2 regions of the Acinetobacter portensis genome follow, and region 2 is predicted to be linked to the other one. Evidence: riboswitches for the same ligand, from Rfam matches in the RefSeq annotation. Region 2 holds a riboswitch; the other holds the start of a gene.
The links. Region 2 has a riboswitch for cobalamin ahead of GTK57_RS01215 (TonB-dependent receptor domain-containing protein). Riboswitches for the same ligand answer to the same signal wherever they lie in the genome.

Region 1: another riboswitch for cobalamin. It lies ahead of GTK57_RS08570 (TonB-dependent receptor plug domain-containing protein); the one in region 2 lies ahead of GTK57_RS01215 (TonB-dependent receptor domain-containing protein).

The regions. Positions count from the first base shown of each region.
Region 1 covers NZ_JAAARQ010000002.1:1,802,910-1,812,225, reverse strand. The annotation lists gene GTK57_RS08595 (DUF3413 domain-containing protein) at 1-205, shown strand, start outside; gene GTK57_RS08590 (DUF2804 domain-containing protein) at 279-1,271, opposite strand; gene GTK57_RS08585 (DUF1543 domain-containing protein) at 1,411-1,941, opposite strand; gene trpB (tryptophan synthase subunit beta) at 2,408-3,649, opposite strand; gene GTK57_RS08575 (phosphoribosylanthranilate isomerase) at 3,624-4,274, opposite strand; cobalamin riboswitch at 4,419-4,623, shown strand; gene GTK57_RS08570 (TonB-dependent receptor plug domain-containing protein) at 4,662-6,533, shown strand; gene GTK57_RS08565 (cob(I)yrinic acid a,c-diamide adenosyltransferase) at 6,629-7,207, shown strand; gene GTK57_RS08560 (glycerophosphodiester phosphodiesterase) at 7,351-8,076, shown strand; gene GTK57_RS08555 (acyl-CoA desaturase) at 8,338-9,316, shown strand, end outside.
Region 2 covers NZ_JAAARQ010000002.1:263,069-272,384, forward strand. The annotation lists partial or broken gene GTK57_RS01200 (methylenetetrahydrofolate reductase C-terminal domain-containing protein) at 1-212, opposite strand, end outside; gene GTK57_RS01205 (hypothetical protein) at 322-615, opposite strand; gene GTK57_RS01210 (5-methyltetrahydropteroyltriglutamate--homocysteine S-methyltransferase) at 775-1,908, opposite strand; gene GTK57_RS01215 (TonB-dependent receptor domain-containing protein) at 2,251-4,080, opposite strand; cobalamin riboswitch at 4,208-4,353, opposite strand; gene GTK57_RS01220 (hypothetical protein) at 4,459-4,773, opposite strand; gene GTK57_RS01225 (type I restriction endonuclease subunit R) at 4,809-8,063, opposite strand; gene GTK57_RS01230 (restriction endonuclease subunit S) at 8,060-9,316, opposite strand, start outside.

The sequences.
Region 1 (9,316 bases), 1.5 Mb from region 2:
AATGGCACCTATAGTAAAACGTGATTGGATTTTAGCTTCGAATTACAGTAGTTATGCCGTAATTACGCCTAAATCAATTTTAGAAGTTGGTGCTGTTGGTCAATATGATTTATTGGATAAAAAGAACAAGCCACTTAAAGGTCAACAGCTGAATGGAAAATATCTACAAGCTGCGTTAGAACAAATTAGTCGTTTTAATAAATAAGTGACTTTAAATAAAAAAGGCTTCTTCGGATGCCTTTTTTATTGCTGAACTTACGAGTAATTTAATATTTTTATTACCATTTCGCATAATGTTGTTCAATTAAGCCATATTCACTATTAAAAATAATCTCCTGACCATTTTGTAAAACTGTGCCGCTAATTTTTGCTTGCCACTGACTAAATTGACTTCCAACCCATCTTAAATTTAGATTTTCAAAACGGCGCCAACCTGTATTCACAGTTAAATTTAAGCTTTTATCTAAAGATTGAATTGTCCATTGGGTATCTGAAATTTGTTGAAATAAAACATCACTTAATGGATGTAAATGTCCATTGATCCATAAGCTGTTTTCATTACCAAAGCTTTCATTCACCCCAGAAGCCAAATTAATGCCTATGCGATTATTTTGATCATCCCAAAAACTACAAGACAACCAAAACCAAGCCGTTTCAGGTCGCAAAAATCCACAAGTATCATCTAGCGCGGCAAATGTTCGCTCATTAAATTGAATCATTTGACCTTGTTTATTACTAAAAAAGCCTTCACAAGTGAGCGTTGTAAGCTTTTGAGTATAAGTCCAACCATTAATTCCATTTGGACTACACAAACTTAAAGGCGTTGTTCCTGCACAAAATGTTCGAACACTTAGTATAATTTCACCATATTTTGTAACAGTGATATATCGAGCGCCATTCACATGCTGCATTTCTATTTGATATGGCTTGTGGCTAAAATAACTCTGATTAAATAAAGGTTGCTCATCGACCTGAGTATGTCTAGCCAATGGATTAATCGCATTCCAATCAATCACTTCGTTGCGAAGATGGTCATAAATATAGAAAAAACCATGCCCAGCCCATGCAATATCGACCACGGCAACACCAATACTATAATGCTCGTGCTGAATAGAACAAAACTTGAATTTTTTATATTTTAGATGCTTACGCCATCCATCCAATGACTTTCCATAGGGCGTTTTATAATCGTATTTACTGACATCTATATTTGATGGTAGTTCTGAAAAGCGACCATAACGAGGCTGTCCATTGGGTTGAATCAAATCCATTTTTGATCATCCATATCAATCACCTTATCCCATATAAGCATTATGCCTTTAAGCATCAATTTTAAAATAGCAAATCCAAACTAAAGATTCAAAAGCTTATACGAGATAATTTGAAGGATTATTCATTCAAAATTTTTAGCTAATCGTGATCCAACATGAGATATGTATTTTCCCAAAGATTCTCTTCAAGCTGTATTTCCGAATTCTGCTCAATCAATTCAATATATCGACCATGAACATGATCTATTGCAATGCAATCGTCGACATCTAGAACACGGTCTGTATGTTGTTTTTGCCAATGCTGTGCAAAATAAGCTTTGCCTCTTTGTTTTGCCACCATCGCATTTTGTGCAACCACTAAAACGTATCGATGTAATTCGCCAAATTCACGTGCATCATAGCCACCTAAATTAATTAAGAATAATTTTTCATTTTCTAGATTTGGTGCAGCATCACTAAATTGAATTGTATATTTTTTATCTTCAAATTCTATGCCGTTAATTTTAGCCCAAGCATCAATATGTAAGCCTTTTTGTTCGCCAAACCATGCATTTTTGAGTTGAGGATAGGTTTCTTCTAAAGTATCACCAACAGCAAGTACCACATCATGTACTTCTGTATTTGCACGTGCATGACGACCACCGAGCATGATAATAAATAGGCTAGACATAAATGCTCCGTTTTAATCCTCTCTAACTCCCATTTTTCAAAAAAAATAGAGTTTATAAAAAGAGGACTTTTGAATTTCATTAAAACGATATGATACGCGTTGGCGACATGGATGTCGCCCGTAAGACTGAGGTATAGGGATATACCTTCAGTCTTAAAAAAGATTTTTGTTACTTTTGATCTTTCAAAAGTAAAAGCAGAAGGCACACTGAAATTAAATCATAAGCCACAAATCAAAGTTCCCATACTTTTGTTTCAGCAAAAATAAAATGTGCATTATGCAAATGCTCCCTTGCGGACTCAGAATATATTCTGAGGATTCTCACCCTTTCAAAAGGAGGGAAACTTTTATCATATATAAAAAAATCGCATCCAATTACTTGAATGCGATTTTTAAATCCTCCCAACCCTCCTTTACAAAAGGAGGGCTATTTCCCCTCTTTCATAAAGAGGGTTAGGGAGATTTTTTACATCTCAACCATTTCCACGCCATCAATACGTGCAACAGTCATTAAATCTTTATCACCACGACCTGAAACAGTCGCAATAATAATTTGATCTTTATTCATGGTCGGAGCAAGTTTTGTCACGTACGCCATTGCATGTGAACTTTCAAGCGCAGGAATAATCCCTTCAATTTGTGTTAAATCACGGAAACCTTGAAGTGCTTCATTGTCATTAATTGGCACATATTCAACGCGATTCATATCTTTCAAGAAACTATGTTCAGGGCCAACACCAGGATAATCGAGACCTGCTGAAATTGAATGTGTTTCAATGATTTGACCTTGATCATCCGACATCAAGTAAGTACGGTTACCGTGTAATACACCCACATGACCCGCATTGAGTGGTGCAGAATGTTTGCCTGTTTCAATGCCATAGCCTGCGGCTTCAACACCGTACATTTTAACATCTGAATCATTTAAGAATGGATAGAACAAACCCATTGCATTTGAACCACCACCGACACAAGCCACTAAAGCATCAGGTAAACGACCTGCTTGCTCTTGAATTTGACGACGTGCTTCACGACCAATAATCGATTGGAAATCACGAACCAATTGCGGATATGGATGTGGACCTGCAACTGTACCAATCACATAATATGTAGAATCTACATTGGTGACCCAATCACGCATTGCTTCGTTCATGGCATCTTTTAATGTTTTTGAGCCACTTTCTACAGGAACAACTGTTGCGCCCAATAAACGCATACGGTACACGTTCATTGCTTGACGTTTAACATCTTCTGCGCCCATGAACACAACGCATTCAAGCCCTAAACGTGCTGCGATAGTTGCAGTTGCAACACCATGTTGACCTGCACCTGTTTCAGCAATAATACGTTTTTTACCCGAAAGTTTTGCAAGAAGTGCCTGACCAATCGTGTTATTTACTTTGTGTGAACCCGTGTGATTAAGGTCTTCACGTTTTAAGTAAATTTGCGCACCACCTAATTCTTTCGACCATCGCTCAGCATAATATAAAGGACTTGGGCGACCTACATAGTAAGCCAAGTCACGGTCGAATTCTGCCAGAAACTGTTTGTCATCTTTCATGCGAAAATAGAGTTTTTCTAAATCCTCTAATGCCGCCATAAGAGTCTCTGACACAAAACGTCCGCCATGAATACCGAAATGCCCGTTTTGATCGGGGAATTGGGTATAGTCAATTTGACTGTTATGACTTTGATTTTGCTGATCCACGATGGACTCCTTGCATAAATTTTTCAATGAGTTGTTGGTCTTTTATACCCTTTGCGGACTCTACGCCTCCGCTGACATCTACGGCATATGCCCCTGTCGTCTTTATAGCGTCTTCGATATTTTCAGGCTTTAAACCGCCTGCCAATATTAATGGAATATCAAGTTGTGGGAACTGAGTCCAATCGAATGAATGTCCTGTTCCACCTTTAAGCTCAGGGTGCCATGCATCTAAAAGCATAGCACTTGCACCCACTTGTTGATATTGCTGAATCGTTGAAATTACATCTAAATCGGGTTTAACTTGAATGGCTTTGTACCATCTTCTACCTGTTAATTTGGCAATATTTTGGCATTGTTCTGGGGTTTCATCGCCATGAAATTGTAAGACATCTAAAGAAACTGTTTTTAATACTTCTAATATTTCATCGCTCGATGCATTCACAAATAAGCCAACGGTTTGTACGTAGGCTGGTACTTGTTTTACAAGTTTTTGAGCTAATTCAATGGTGACATTTCTAGGGCTTGGTGGAAAAAATACAAAGCCAATTGCGTCTGCTCCTGCATCTACAACAGATCGAATATCTTGAGTTCGTGTGATTCCACATATTTTTACACGAGTACGCATGTTTTGTTGCTCTTGCCGTGCCTTGTTTATAGCCCATCTATAAATATTAAAGGCGAATCATTGTAATGCAATTTTTCAATCTTGCGTAAAGTTCATACGCAATATTCTTCACTTCGATTGTTTATTTCACATGCTAACTTTATACTTCGTGCGAATGCAATAAGTCCTAGCCATCGCTATAGGGAAGTTGGTGCGAATCCAACACTGCCCCCGCAACGGTAAAATGAAAAACTTATCTTTATAAATTGAACAATTTACACCACTGCAATTTTTTGTGGGAAGGTGGATAAGTAGATCGAAAGCTCGATCACATTTAAGTCCGGATACCTGCTTATTGTGCCCTTAAACTCAATCATTCACGGGGGGGTGAATGTATGGAGCTAAAGCATGTCTATTTATTTTCAGCCTACTGCCCTTGTAGGTGCTATCGCCATTGCGATGGGTCTTTCAACTTCTGTATCTGCAAACACTGAAACTCAAGCGAAAGCATCAACGAAATCTACTTTAAATACCATTGTTGTGACTGCAACACGTTCTGAAGAAAACATTGAAAATGTGCCTGCTCGCATTTCAATTATTGAACCTGCAGTACTTGACCAATCTCCATTAGCATCATTACCACACTTATTAAGTAATGATGCATCTATCAACATGGTGCAATCAGGTGGATATGGTCAACAGTCATCTATTTTCCTCAGAGGCACCAATTCAACACATACGCTTGTTTTACGTGATGGTGTAAAACTCAATAGTGCAACAAGTGGCACCGCATCTTTAGCCTATATTGATACAACCGACCTCAAACAAATTGAAGTGCTGAAAGGCCCTGCATCAGTTTTATATGGTACTAATGCAATTGGTGGGGTTGTACAACTTGTCTCTAAAACACCTGAAAAAACAGGTGCATTTCTTACAGGTGAAATAGGTGAAAATAAAACTTATAAATCTATCGTAGGTGCAGATTTAGTTGAAAATGGATTTTATGCACAAATTCGTGGTCAACGCTTAGAATCAGATGGAACACATGTAACCAATGCTAAGCAACCTGATATTAAAACGGGTGACTTCGAACAAAAAGGTTTCAGTACTAAGTTTGGTTTTGAAAACGAATTCATAGCTCTTTCTTTAGATTATGCACAAAATGAAGGTCAATCTACTTATGTTTCAAGTGTTTTTGCACCATATCCATCTAATGCATTTTTAAATTTAAAAAATAATTCTGTTGATTTTAAAAATGAAAGTATCAATGCTAAGGCAAAGTATAAATTTTCTGATCTAATTGAATTAAATGCACGTTTATCTCAATTTAAAGATGAAAGTAATCAATTAGATTCTAAAGATTTTGTAAATAGTAAAACACAAGAAGCAGATCTATACACAAAAGTCACTTTACCCGCTCACCAAAACATCTTATTCGGCACTACCTACCAAAGCACCAAAGCTGATGCTATTTCAAGCGGATCCCCATATAAAGGCGATGTTGATGCGCAAGGCTATTATATTCAACATCAATACAGTAATCACGGTTTAAACACCCAAGTTGGTATTCGCGTAGAAGACAATGAACAATTTGGTACTCACACCGTGGGGCAAGTAGCTGTTCGCTATCAAATATTGGAAAACACAAGTATTTACACCAATTGGGGAACGGCATTTAGAGCACCTAACTTAAATGAGCTCTATGTTAACTACTACGGCAACCCAAATTTAAAACCTGAGGAAAGTGAATCTTTTGAATTAGGCATTGATCAAAAGATTCCTTTTGGCCTCAGTACAGGTTTATCTATGTACAGCAATAAAGTGAAAAACCTTATTGATTACAATGATAAAAATGGATACATCATTGATAACGTAAGTAAAGCAAAATTTGAAGGCGTTGAAAGCTATATCAACTGGGAGCAAGATCAACTATTTGCAAAGCTTTCACATAGCTATGTTAAAGCTACAAATGAGGAAACAGGAAAAGAGTTAGCCCGTCGTCCTCGTCAAAGCTTAACATTAACTGCAGGATTGCAAAATTCAATTTATGGTATCAGTACATCGGTATCATCTAAATCAGCACCCAAAGACAATTCAAAAGTTACTGGTTACACGACGGTTGATTTAAATGCCTATTGGAATGTAAATCCTTCAATCAAACTCTTTACTAACATCGACAATATTGGTGATGTGAAGTTTGAAACAGCCTCATACGGAAATGGTCTTTTCTACATTAACGGTGGTCGCCAAGCATCTGTTGGTGTGACATTCAAATACTAATATCATCAGGCTACAAATAAATACTTTTGAGGATAATGTCACACCTGTGGCATTATCCTTTTTAAATTGAGATATCTGAATATTAAGGAAATAACATGGGACACCGTTTAAGCAAAATTTACACCCGTACAGGCGACTCAGGAACAACAGGATTAGGCGATGGTTCACGTGTTTCCAAAGATGACCTACGAATTGAAGCATTAGGTGATGTAGACGAACTCAACTCAAGTATTGGCGTATTACGCTCACAAATTGCGATAAGTGCAATTGAAGACAAAACCACTTGGGATAAATCATTAAGCCTTATTCAACATTGGCTTTTCGACTTGGGTGGTGAAGTTTGCATTCCAAACTTCAATTTGGTTCAGCCTTCAGCCATTGAATATTTAGAAAACGAAATTGACCGCTTAAATGAAGATCTTCCTATGCTAAAAGACTTTATTTTACCTGCGGGTTCACTAGCATGTAGCTATGCACATCAAGCACGTTCGGTTTGCCGTCGTGCGGAACGTCGTTTAATGTCTGTTCACGCACGTGATCAAAACATTCAAGCGCCCTCTCTACAATTATTAAACCGCTTATCTGACTGGTTATTTGTCGCATCTCGAGCATTACAACGCGCAGAAGGCGGTTCAGAAGTCCTTTGGCAAAAAAATATTAATGAAACAATCTAAGAACTAAAAAAACCGATAAAGAACAAGGTAATTCATCCGATAGTACTTGCATAAAAGTACTATCGGATCAAAATATGTAACGTCATATTTCTGTCACTTTAATCCATCAAAATGAACTACATCTTTAAAATGATGAGCCATGCATGCGCATAATTGGTCATCGTGGTGCTCGTGGGGAAGCACCTGAAAACACCTTAGGTGGTTTTCAATATATTCATGATTTAGGTATTCGCGCGGTTGAATTTGATGTTCGACAGCTGAAAGATAATGCCCTTGTGATTATGCATGATGATGATTTTGCGCGTACCGCAGGACAAAGCAAACATCTTTATGAATGTAGTCGGGAAGATTTAGAACACTATAATCAAGCTATTGCATGGTCAGAATGGAAAAACATCGAGAAAACGCCTTTGCTCGATGAAACCATGAAAATTATTTTCAACTTCGATCATATTGAAGTTGAAGTCAAAGCGGTTCAATCTGCTTATGAAGCCAATACACTGGTTGAATCTTTACAGCAACAACTGATGGGCTATGAACATTCAGCAGTGATTACCAGTTTTGATTCAAAAATTCATCATGCATTAAAAAATCAAAACTCGAATTTTAAACGTGGCTTACTTATTGAAGATGACATTCAACATCGTGCCATTGATCAAGCCTTAGAACTTGGATGTTGTCAAATTGGTTGGATGAATCAACTTGCAACCAATGAGATGATTACTGCTACTCAAGAAGCAAAATTAGCCATTAGTGTATGGACAGTCAATGATGTAAAACGTGCACAAGAATTATTCCACTTAGGTATTAATGGATTAATCACTGATTTCCCAAAAGAAATGCAAAAAATGCTCAATTCCACGCGCTAAATATTTGACTTAAATCCTTTATTTCCAAGTGTTTCGATTGGTTTTATCAGTATCGTCATTCTATTATCACGGCTGCTCAAACTTCGATAAAACCAATCATCAGCTTGGCTATTTTTGTATCAATTTAACACAATACAACTGTACAATAATGATAGTGCATCTTTTTATATCCATGCTAAGATGCTATTAAGATCGGCTTATATTTTTATAAAGCTAAGGCTACATTTATAACCTGCAAAGGTTCTAGGAGTACTGTTGGAGATGAATGCTCCCCTACCAAAAGCCCCAATCAACTGGATTGCAGTTTTTGCATTGGTGTTTTTACCTATTGTTGCGATAATCGCTATCCCGCTTTACGCATATCATCACGATTTCAGCGTAAGTGCATGGGTGAGCATGTTTGTTTTACTAGGTGTCAGTAGTCTTGGTATTACTGCGGGCTATCACCGCCTTTGGGCACATCGTGCTTATGAAGCAACATTGCCTTTAAAAATTATTTTAATGCTTATGGGGACATTTGCAGTTCAAAACAGTATTTTGTTTTGGGCATCGGGTCACCGTACGCACCACCGCCATGTAGATGATATCGATCAAGATCCGTATTCTATTAATAACGGTTTTTGGTACGCTCATATTGGTTGGATGCTTCGCAACTATCCTGCGGCAGAAGCGAACTATAAAAATGCACCAGACTTGTTAAAAGACAAAGTGGTGATGTTCCAAGATAAATATTACGTTCCATTAGTTATTGCTGTTCATGCCGCTATTTTGTTACCTATCGGTTGGGCAACGGGCGATATGTGGGGTGTCTTGTTATTAGGTGGATTAATGCGTTTAATCCTCAGCCATCACGTCACATTCTTTATTAACTCTTTATGTCATATGTGGGGCAAACGTCCTTATACAGATGAAAATACTGCACGTGACAACTTCTGGTTAGCAATTGCGACTTGGGGTGAGGGCTATCATAACTACCATCACATCTTCCAATACGACTACCGTAATGGCGTAAAATGGTGGCAATATGATCCAACGAAATGGTTAATTTGGTCTTGCTCTAAACTTGGTTTAGCTAAAAATTTACGTCGTATTCCAAGCTTTAATATTAAAAAAGCTGAATTGGCGATGAAATTTAAATATGCTGAACAAGATTTAGCGGTTTACGGTCATAATGTCACTGAAGATATTTCTACTGTAAAAAGCCGTATTGCTCAAGAATATGATGCTTTCTCTCAAACCC
Region 2 (9,316 bases):
GAAAAATGCAGAACTTTATCGCTCGATTTTGAATAATGCTGACTAGCCTCAAGCGGTGCCATATCATGGTCTGAATGGACACGGTCAGCAATTGCAATAAAAGCTGAGAAACCCGCAATATCTTGTGCTACATGTTGAGTTTTAGATGAAGTCAAATATTCAACTAAAATACAAAATTTATAATGTTCTAAGTGTTGAAAAAAATTAAGCATGTCCCTTGATTAACCAAATATCCTAAAGCTAAAACATTATTTAAAATTCAGGAAAGAACATGTCATTGTAGATAAATACAATTTGAATGTTCTCTCCTGTTCACATTCTTTATTTTCTTTTAGCTGAGCTGATTTTAATTTGACGCCTAAGCGTATTAATTTTTTGCTCAAGTAGCTGAATGATCAGATCAGAACCACTTACCCAGATATCATTTTCCTGAAACTTCACATCATCTTTTAGAGCCGTTTCTGATTGAGCACCATTTGTATTTTTTCTAGATATCTCGAAGCCTAGAATGCTATTTTCCTTAGAACGAATTACCTTTAACACACTAAAATCAATTGGGTTATTGGTATTTATCATTCGACATACTCGACCAATAAATTCTTTATCCTTTAACATCTTTACTCTCAAACCAACGGATAACTTACTTAAAACTTTTAAACATGCTGATTAATTTGAATATCTTGCAAAAGGATTAATTAAAGCATTTACAGTTATTACCAAGGCAATAATACGCATACTTTGACTGATCACTTTTACAAGACATCCATGATGAAATTAAGGCCAGAACTTTTTTGCGACCTTATTCATTAACTTGATTTTTTCCCACTGGGTATCATAGGAAATTTTGTTGCCCTCTTCAGTTGAAGCAAAACCGCTCTGTAAACACAGCCCTAATTGCTCAATGGGTAAAAATTGAGTTGCGTCATGGATACGCTGTGAAATGTCATCTTCACTTTCCACATACTCTTTTTTCGAAGAGACTAAGCCCAAAAATACTTCTGTTTGTGTGCCTTTGAGTAGCGCAATAGGTTCAAATCCACCTGCCCGATCTGTATCAAATTCCAATAAGTAACGATCGATATTGGTCAACTGTTTGAAAATATATGTAGAGATAAAGTGATAATCACCTTGATACAACCAGCTCGAACTAAAGTTGCCACGGTCAATATGCAACGATATAAATAAATCTTCTGGTTTATCTTTGAGTGCAAGATTGAGTATTTCTACACCTAGCATTGCTAAGTCATGATCTGACATACCAGAAGTGATTTCAGTTGCTCTATATTCTTCATCACTTAAATAGGCCCAAAACTCATCATTCAGTTGTAAATATCGACAACCTTCTTGGTAAAGCGCTTGAATTGCTTCTCGATAAGATTGCCCAATATCTGCAATATAGTCATTGATACGATCTGCATAGAACCGATTGTTTCTTAAGTGTGGAAAAAGCAACATAGTTGGACTTGGTATGCAATATTTAGCAGTTGCAAAACCTTCAATTGCTTTATGTAGATAACGATAATGAATCAGACTTGTGTGTTCTTCTGACCAAGCAATTTTCCCTGTGATACGGATGTCAATCGGTTTACTGATCGCATCTTTATATTTCAATCCATCACGTGTTTTGTAGCTTTCTATGCCTTGCAATTGCTCAAGAAAATCGAAATGCCACCAAGTACGGCGAAAATCACCATCTGTCATAACGGTACAATCTAGATCAAGCTGAATATCGATCAGATTGTCAATTTCTGCATCTTCAACCTGTCTTAATGTCTCTTCATAAATGACCCGATCAGCAAAGTCGTAACGTGCTTTTTTGAGTTCTAATGCTCTTAAAAAACTACCGATATGCTCTACCTTATTATTGGCATATTGGGTCTTCGCTTTAGGAGATGTATTACTTTGCATAGATAAACCAAATAAAAAATGACTTCTGAGAAGGTCACTTTATAAAATTAGAAGTATCGTTAATCGATATTTCTTTCAACGAAAAGAGAATGCTGTATCAGTATTTCAGTTTATGAATGAAAAACCAGACGACGAATCGTCTGGTTTTTCATGTGCACTACATTCAAAACGGGAGTATTGAAGGTATAACAACAAAACTTTACTGGTATTTGATTAGCTAAACTTAGATAGAATAAAACTATAAAAACAATAATAACAATGAATTATAACTGTTATTACATATGCTTTTACTGAAGGATTTTCACGCATAAATGAAGATCCCTCAGTTTCCAATACGAATTATTATTTCATCGCATAACGCAAGGTCACCCAAGCAGTACGACCATCTTGGTTGTAGCCTTGGGTTGTTTGATATTCTTTATCAAACATATTGGCTAATTTTGCTTGAACCGAAAGTTCTGGAGTAGCTTGATAAGTTAATCGTACATCAGCTGTTGCAAAAGAGCCCATATATGATTTGTTATCAGCACTATAACGCTTATCCTCTGCGTGTACAGCACCACCTACTATCCATTTATCAAAATTATAATCCGCACTTAAATTAAGTATTTGCTGAGGAATATTAGTGATTTGTTTACCTTTATTATCACCACTACGATTTTCAGGCTCTTGATAAGTGTAATTTATATTCCAATCGAATTGACCTATTGCCTGACCTAACTCTACCTCTATCCCTTTAATTAATGCCTTATCAACATTGATCGCTGGCCAACGTACAATCATTTGGTCAATATCATTACGGAAACCATTCAATGCCCAATTCACATTACCTATATTACCTTTAAAACCGAGTTCAATATTCTCTGATTCTTCTGGATTTAAATTAGGGTTGCCACCACCCCATTCATCTTGAGGGTAATACAACTCATTAAACGTAGGTGCTCGGAATGCTGTACCATAAGAGACATACGTCTTTAGAGCTTCATTGAACTGGTAACCAAGTGCTAGATTGCCTGTTGTATGATTTCCATATTGCTCGTTATCATCTAGACGCAATGCGGCCTCAATATCAAAATTATTAATATTTCCTAAATATTGAGCAAAATAACCAAAATTATCTCTACTTTTTTTGTCAAAAAGTGAAGGGCCATTAATTCCACTAATTTTATCTTTTAGATAATCAGTTCCTAAAATTAAATTATGGTTTTCATTAAATGCTAGTGTGTTCAACCATGAAATTGTTTCTTTTTGGGTTTCATAGACATTGTCTAAACCTGTTTTAATATATCCTTCCTGTTTATCTTGGGAATAACCAACCTTCAGTTTCGTGTTCCATAGATGGTTGGCTTGATAATTAAGGCCTACACCATATACAGATTCAATAAGTTTAGTATAAGGCTCTTGACCCCCGGTATTATCAATTTCCGTTTCACCTTCAATATGTAAGGCATTCATATCTACAGATAATTGATCGTTAAATTGATGTCCAGCATTTAAAGATACTGAATAATTTTCATAACCATCTTTATCTGTTTCTACTGGAGCGGCAGTTGCATCAAGGCCTTGGGTTTTCATTCCTGCAACACTTAAATTCGCCCAATTCTTATTATTTTTAATGTTCAGGCCAGCATTAGCCTTATAAGTTTCATGAGAACCGTATGTAAGCGACGCAAATGGCTTAATACCTTCTTGCGTACCTTTACGTGTAAATATTTGAATTACCCCACCAATAGCTTCAGAGCCGTATAAGCTTGAACGAGGACCTTTTACGACTTCAACTCGTTCAATTTGCTCAATAGGGAGAAATTCGAATGAAGATGAACCTGCAGTAGCTGCATTCCAACGCAGACCATCTACTAACACAAGCACATGTTTAGAATTTGTACCACGAATAGAAACACTTGTTACCTTACCTAGTCCCCCATTATTAGTGAATGTTACCCCTGGTACAGTACGTAATAAATCTTGTAGAGAGTTAAACTGCTTTCTTTCGATTTCTTCACGATCAATCACAGTAACGGCCGCTAAAGTATCGGCATTATTTTGCTCAACCAAGTTGGCAACGACATTGATTTTAGGAAGTTGGAAAACAGATTTTTCTGCTGCCATTGCCATAGACAATGGAGATAAGACTAACAAACCACCTAAAGCAGTTGTATACATTTGATTCATGATATACCCCAAAATTTCGCACCGCCCGTGCAAATATAAATGTGAAGCGCGCGGACGGATTTTGGGTAAGCAATACCAACTCAATATAATAGAAGTATGCGATCCCTTCTTTAACGCCCGCCGCATTAGTTAGGTTGTGCAGCAGGCCGGTCTCCGGACTTAAGGATGTTGCTATCCTATTCACCGTTGCGGGGGCAGTGTTAGCTTACACATACGTGTACTAACTTCCCAGTTTCACTTCTCTATAGAAGCACCTGAAGCAGGTACAGAGACTAAAACTAAGTCCTTGCTAAGTCAAACTGTTTCTGATTATTCGTATTACTCTCATAAAGCTAAATTTTCTAAGGAATATAGGAAGTAATAATATTTAAGGTCAACTTAACCTCCATATCTAATTAAAAGATGTCTACAGAATTGGTGGCTATTCATTCTAACCAAATCGAACCAAACACTATTATCAACATTGTCATAGCACTCACTTATTACTTTTACGAGAGCAAGTGGACCATCGCTTCTAATGAGTACAACATCCCCTACCTTGACATTCGTTTTAAATTTTTGTGGTTGTCCTCTATCATTAGGCCATTGATTTCCTAAACCTATAACACCACTTTCGAGAATAATTCTTTTTGCTTCACTACGGTTAACTGCTTCTTTATCACTAGGATGAATCTGCATATGCCAAAAATTCATATTTTCACTCTAATACTTATTTCTTTATTAAAAATTTAAAGCGCTTTATTGAGTAAGACATCATAAATAATATGCGCAAACTGCTTCATCTTCGCAGGATCACTCATAAGCTGTGTCATTTGCTCTATATGAGCTTCATTACTCTCTAACACGGCATCATCAAGCGCCGTATCAAACTCACCGAGCATCGCTTGTTCACGAGTATTATTGTGAATCTGCTTCATCATGCGTGAGTTTTCAGACATTTTATCTGCCACGGTATGCACATAGTTAATCATGTCTTGATCAGTTAGCTTATCTGTCACAAACAGCTCATTCACACGGCTTAAAATCACTGACAAAAAGTCTTCTTTCTTATCCTTAGCTTTCGCCGTCCCGACATCATTGGCAGGATCCAACTTATGCTCAGTGCTATTGGCTTTAAGCTGAATATCTTGCTGACGTAGCTTCGACAAGCGGTAATGACTCATTGCAACGTTACTGAGATCAATTTCGTCCTCATCCGCCACTTGCTCACGGAGCATTGGACGTAAGTTTCGAGCAAACAGGCTGAGTTTCTCTAAGTCTTTATCGTCATACTCAATAATTTGAGACATGAACTCATAGAAACGCGTAAAACTCCCTAAGTCTTTCTTGAAAATTTCCAAAGCATCACGAGCTTTCTTCGCTTCCGTAAATTCATTTTCAGCATTGGCAATGAGTACAGGCTCACCCGTTCGCTTGGTAATGTCTAACCGGTTCTTTGTGACATCGTAATCATTGACTGCTTCTTTATATCGCTGTTGCCAGCGTTGCATTGCAGGCTTACAAATGTTTGAGAGTGCTGCACTGGATTTATTTTTGCTATAGAAGGCATCAACAAACTGTTCTACTTCCGTCCACAGGAAAATACCTGAGGCTTTGAGCTTGGTACACAAATCATATATTTGATCTGGATTAGAGACATCTGCCAACTCCGCTGTCTGATAATACGGTTGGAATGCATCAAGAATGTCTTGTGGCTCATTGAAGAAATCCAGCACAAACGTACCTGATTCAGCTTTAGCAGGATAAGTACGGTTTAAGCGAGATAGAGTCTGTACGCATTCGACACCACCCAACTTTTTATCCACGTACATGGCACACAATTTCGGCTGGTCAAAGCCGGTCTGGAACTTATTCGCCACAATCATCACCTGAAAGTCATCGCTGTCGAATGCCTTACGCATCTCACGACCTTTCAAGTTTGGGTTCATATTGCTTTCAGTAAATTTCTGACCTAACAGATGGCTACTGTCTGCATCATTGGCATTAAATTCTACATCGCCTGAGAATGCCACCATGGCTTGAATGTTGGCATAGTTCTGTTCAGCAATGTATTTATCAAAGGCCTGTTTATAACGTACCGCTTCTTTACGAGAACTGGTCACCACCATGGCTTTGGCTTGTCCACCGAGTAAGCCCATAATATTCTTCTTGAAATGCTCAATGATGATATGCACTTTTTGCGAGATATTATGATCGTGTAAGCGTACCCACTGATTCAGCTTGGTCTTGGCTTTCTTGGCATCAACCGTTGCGTCTTTTTCTTCGATTTTCTGTTTGAGCTTATAGATGACTTTATAGTTAGTGTAGTTTTTCAATACATCTAAAATAAAGCCTTCTTCAATCGCCTGACGCATTGAGTAAACATGGTATGCCACAGGAATATTGGTTTTTGACGGCGGCATACTTGGATCAGGCAAGCGACCAAAAAGCTGTAGAGTTTTATCTTTAGGTGTTGCAGTAAAAGCATAGAAGCTTAAGTTGGCACTGCCCTTACGTGAAGCCATGACTGCATCAAGTACATCTTCAGAAGACAGCTGTTCATCTTCTTCACGTTCTTCAATCATCAAGGTTTCTTTAAGCTGACGCGCCGTAGAACCACTTTGTGATGAATGGGCTTCATCGGCAATCACGGCGTATTTACGCTCTTTGAGACTGGTGCTGTTTTCAATCGCACGGAGTACAAATGGGAAAGTCTGAATGGTCACAATGATAATCGGCTGTGCCATTTCCAAAGCTTTAGCCAATTTCTCCGATTTTGAGCCGTCACCTTCTTTATTGTTAATGCGTCCCACCACGCCATCGGCATGTTCAAATTGATAGATGGTATCTTGTAGCTGTGCATCTAAGATGGTGCGGTCAGTGACCACAATCACCGAATCAAACATCTTTTTATTGTTGGCATCGTACAAGCTTGAGAGTTGATGCGCCGTCCATGCAATGGAATTGGATTTACCTGAACCTGCACTGTGCTGAATCAAGTATTTCTGCCCTGTGCCCTCAGCCAGTGAATCCTGTACTAAGTTATTGACCACTTTCCACTGATGATAACGTGGGAAAATCAGACTTTCTTTCTTGTATTTCCGCCCTTCCCAATCTTCTTTTTCTTCAATTTGCAGATGGATAAAGTTACCGACAATATTCAATAAGCTATCCGGCGTTAAAACTTCATTCCATAAATAGCCTGTTGCATATTCATTTGGATTCTCTGGTACGTCATTGCCTGCGCCCTGATCCTTCGTTCCTTTGTTAAATGGTAAGAAGTAAGTGCTATCACCAGTGAGATGTGTCGCCATATAAACGTCATACTGACTTACGGCAAAGTGTACCAATGCGCCACGTTTAAACATTAAGAGTGGTTCAGGCTTATTGGTTTCAGGGTCTTTGGGCAAGCGCGTTTTGCGGTACTGTGTCATCGCATTTTGCACAGCTTGTTTAAACTCTGACTTCAGCTCCATGGTTGCCACTGGAAAGCCATTAATAAACAGCACAAGGTCAATACGCCATTTTTTGGCTTGTTTGCCTGTTGCCTCGAACTCTGCTTTATTAGCGTATGGGCTATAGACCAATTCAGGTACAACACGGCAAATATTTTGCTTATAGCGTGCATTCAGTTCAGGGTTTAAACCGTGTTCAGGTTTAAACTGACAAAATGAAAAACGCACCCCACGTGTACGGATACCATGACGTAATACACCTAATGTGCCATAGCTACGTGATTCAACATCAGTGGCGTTGATATTGGCTTTTTTAAGCTGTGCTTCGACCGTATCTAAAAAATGGCGTTCGGTGTCATTGGGGAAAATGCTTTTAAACTTCTGCCATTCCTTGTCTTGAGTCTTTTGCACAAAGTCTAGAATATCTTGGGTATAGAGGGCTTTTTCACGGTTATAGCCTGTACCTGAGCCAATCTGCCAACCATGCGACTGCATTTGGGCAATGATGTCGTTTTGAAATGCTGTTTCTTTGGTTACATCTGCACTCATACGCCAAGCTCCTTTTTAGCATCGTTATTTTTATTTGGGTTTTGCCAATGACGCACGTCTATTTTGCCTGTAACCGCAGAGGATATTAGGGCTGTACGGCGTTCTTGCATCAGTTGAATAGCGGATTCAGCATTTTCGATTAGTTTTTTATATTTACCTGAAACTTGCTCTACATAAATTAAAATTGCTGTTTGTTCTTTAATCGGAGGAACAGGTGTCCGCACTTTACCTAAAGTTTCAGTATTCAAATTATCCATTGTTGAACCTTTCGATTCTAAGGAAAGCTCTGAAACAAGACCGTCCGATGTAATTAACAAGTACGCATACTCAGGGAGTAATTTATCGTTTAGTTTCGCTTTTAGACTACCTGTACCACAAAGCCATCCTACATTTTCTTCTCTAACAATTGCACAACGACCAAGCTCACCTCGTCTAGCAAAAATAATGTCGCCAACTGCTAATTTATGTCTGCTTAATCTTTCTTGAGTTGTTTCATCTACTGTAATTTGACTATCAGGAACAAGTACACCATTTATCATGTGTGCTGGATTAATTAAAGGAATCCCATCTTCAATATAGTCCTCTGCATGTAATTGACTACCAAATGGACCTGTCTGAATATCTAGCATATTAAATTTTAACTGAGCCACAACCCAATGCTCAGGCACTTGCCCTAACCATTCCACACCTGAATCTTTCATCGTGACATTAGGATTTAAACCTTTGGTCACCGCATGGCTAATAACCGCTTGACGCTTTTCTTTTAGCAGTTCAATCAGCTTTTCTTGTTTAGCAATCAGGCTATCAATTTTTGTGGTTTCATGATCGAGGAAATTGGCGATTTGAGTTTGTTCACTTTTAGGCGGGACAAGTATAGGTAGGCGTCTAAAATCCTCAAATTTCATCGATTGGCGTAAACCACCGCCCATTCCATAAAATACTTTTGTTGTATCGTAAGAATGTAAAAGTCTATAAGCAAATTTAGGATCAATTTCTTTTAATGCAGACAATTTGAGATAGGCTGAAGTGATAATACCTTTTTGAGTTGCCAATCCTACACGCAGGCTTCTTTTATCATTTTGCAAATCGGTAAGGCGTAAAATAATATCACCACACTTTACGATCTGATAAGTATTAAATGATTCAGGTAATAAACCATGATTATTCTCTACATCTCGTTGAATGATTCGACCATAACTTAGCGATAAGACATTAGTTTCAATACCATCTACATTTTTTATCATTTCAGGTGT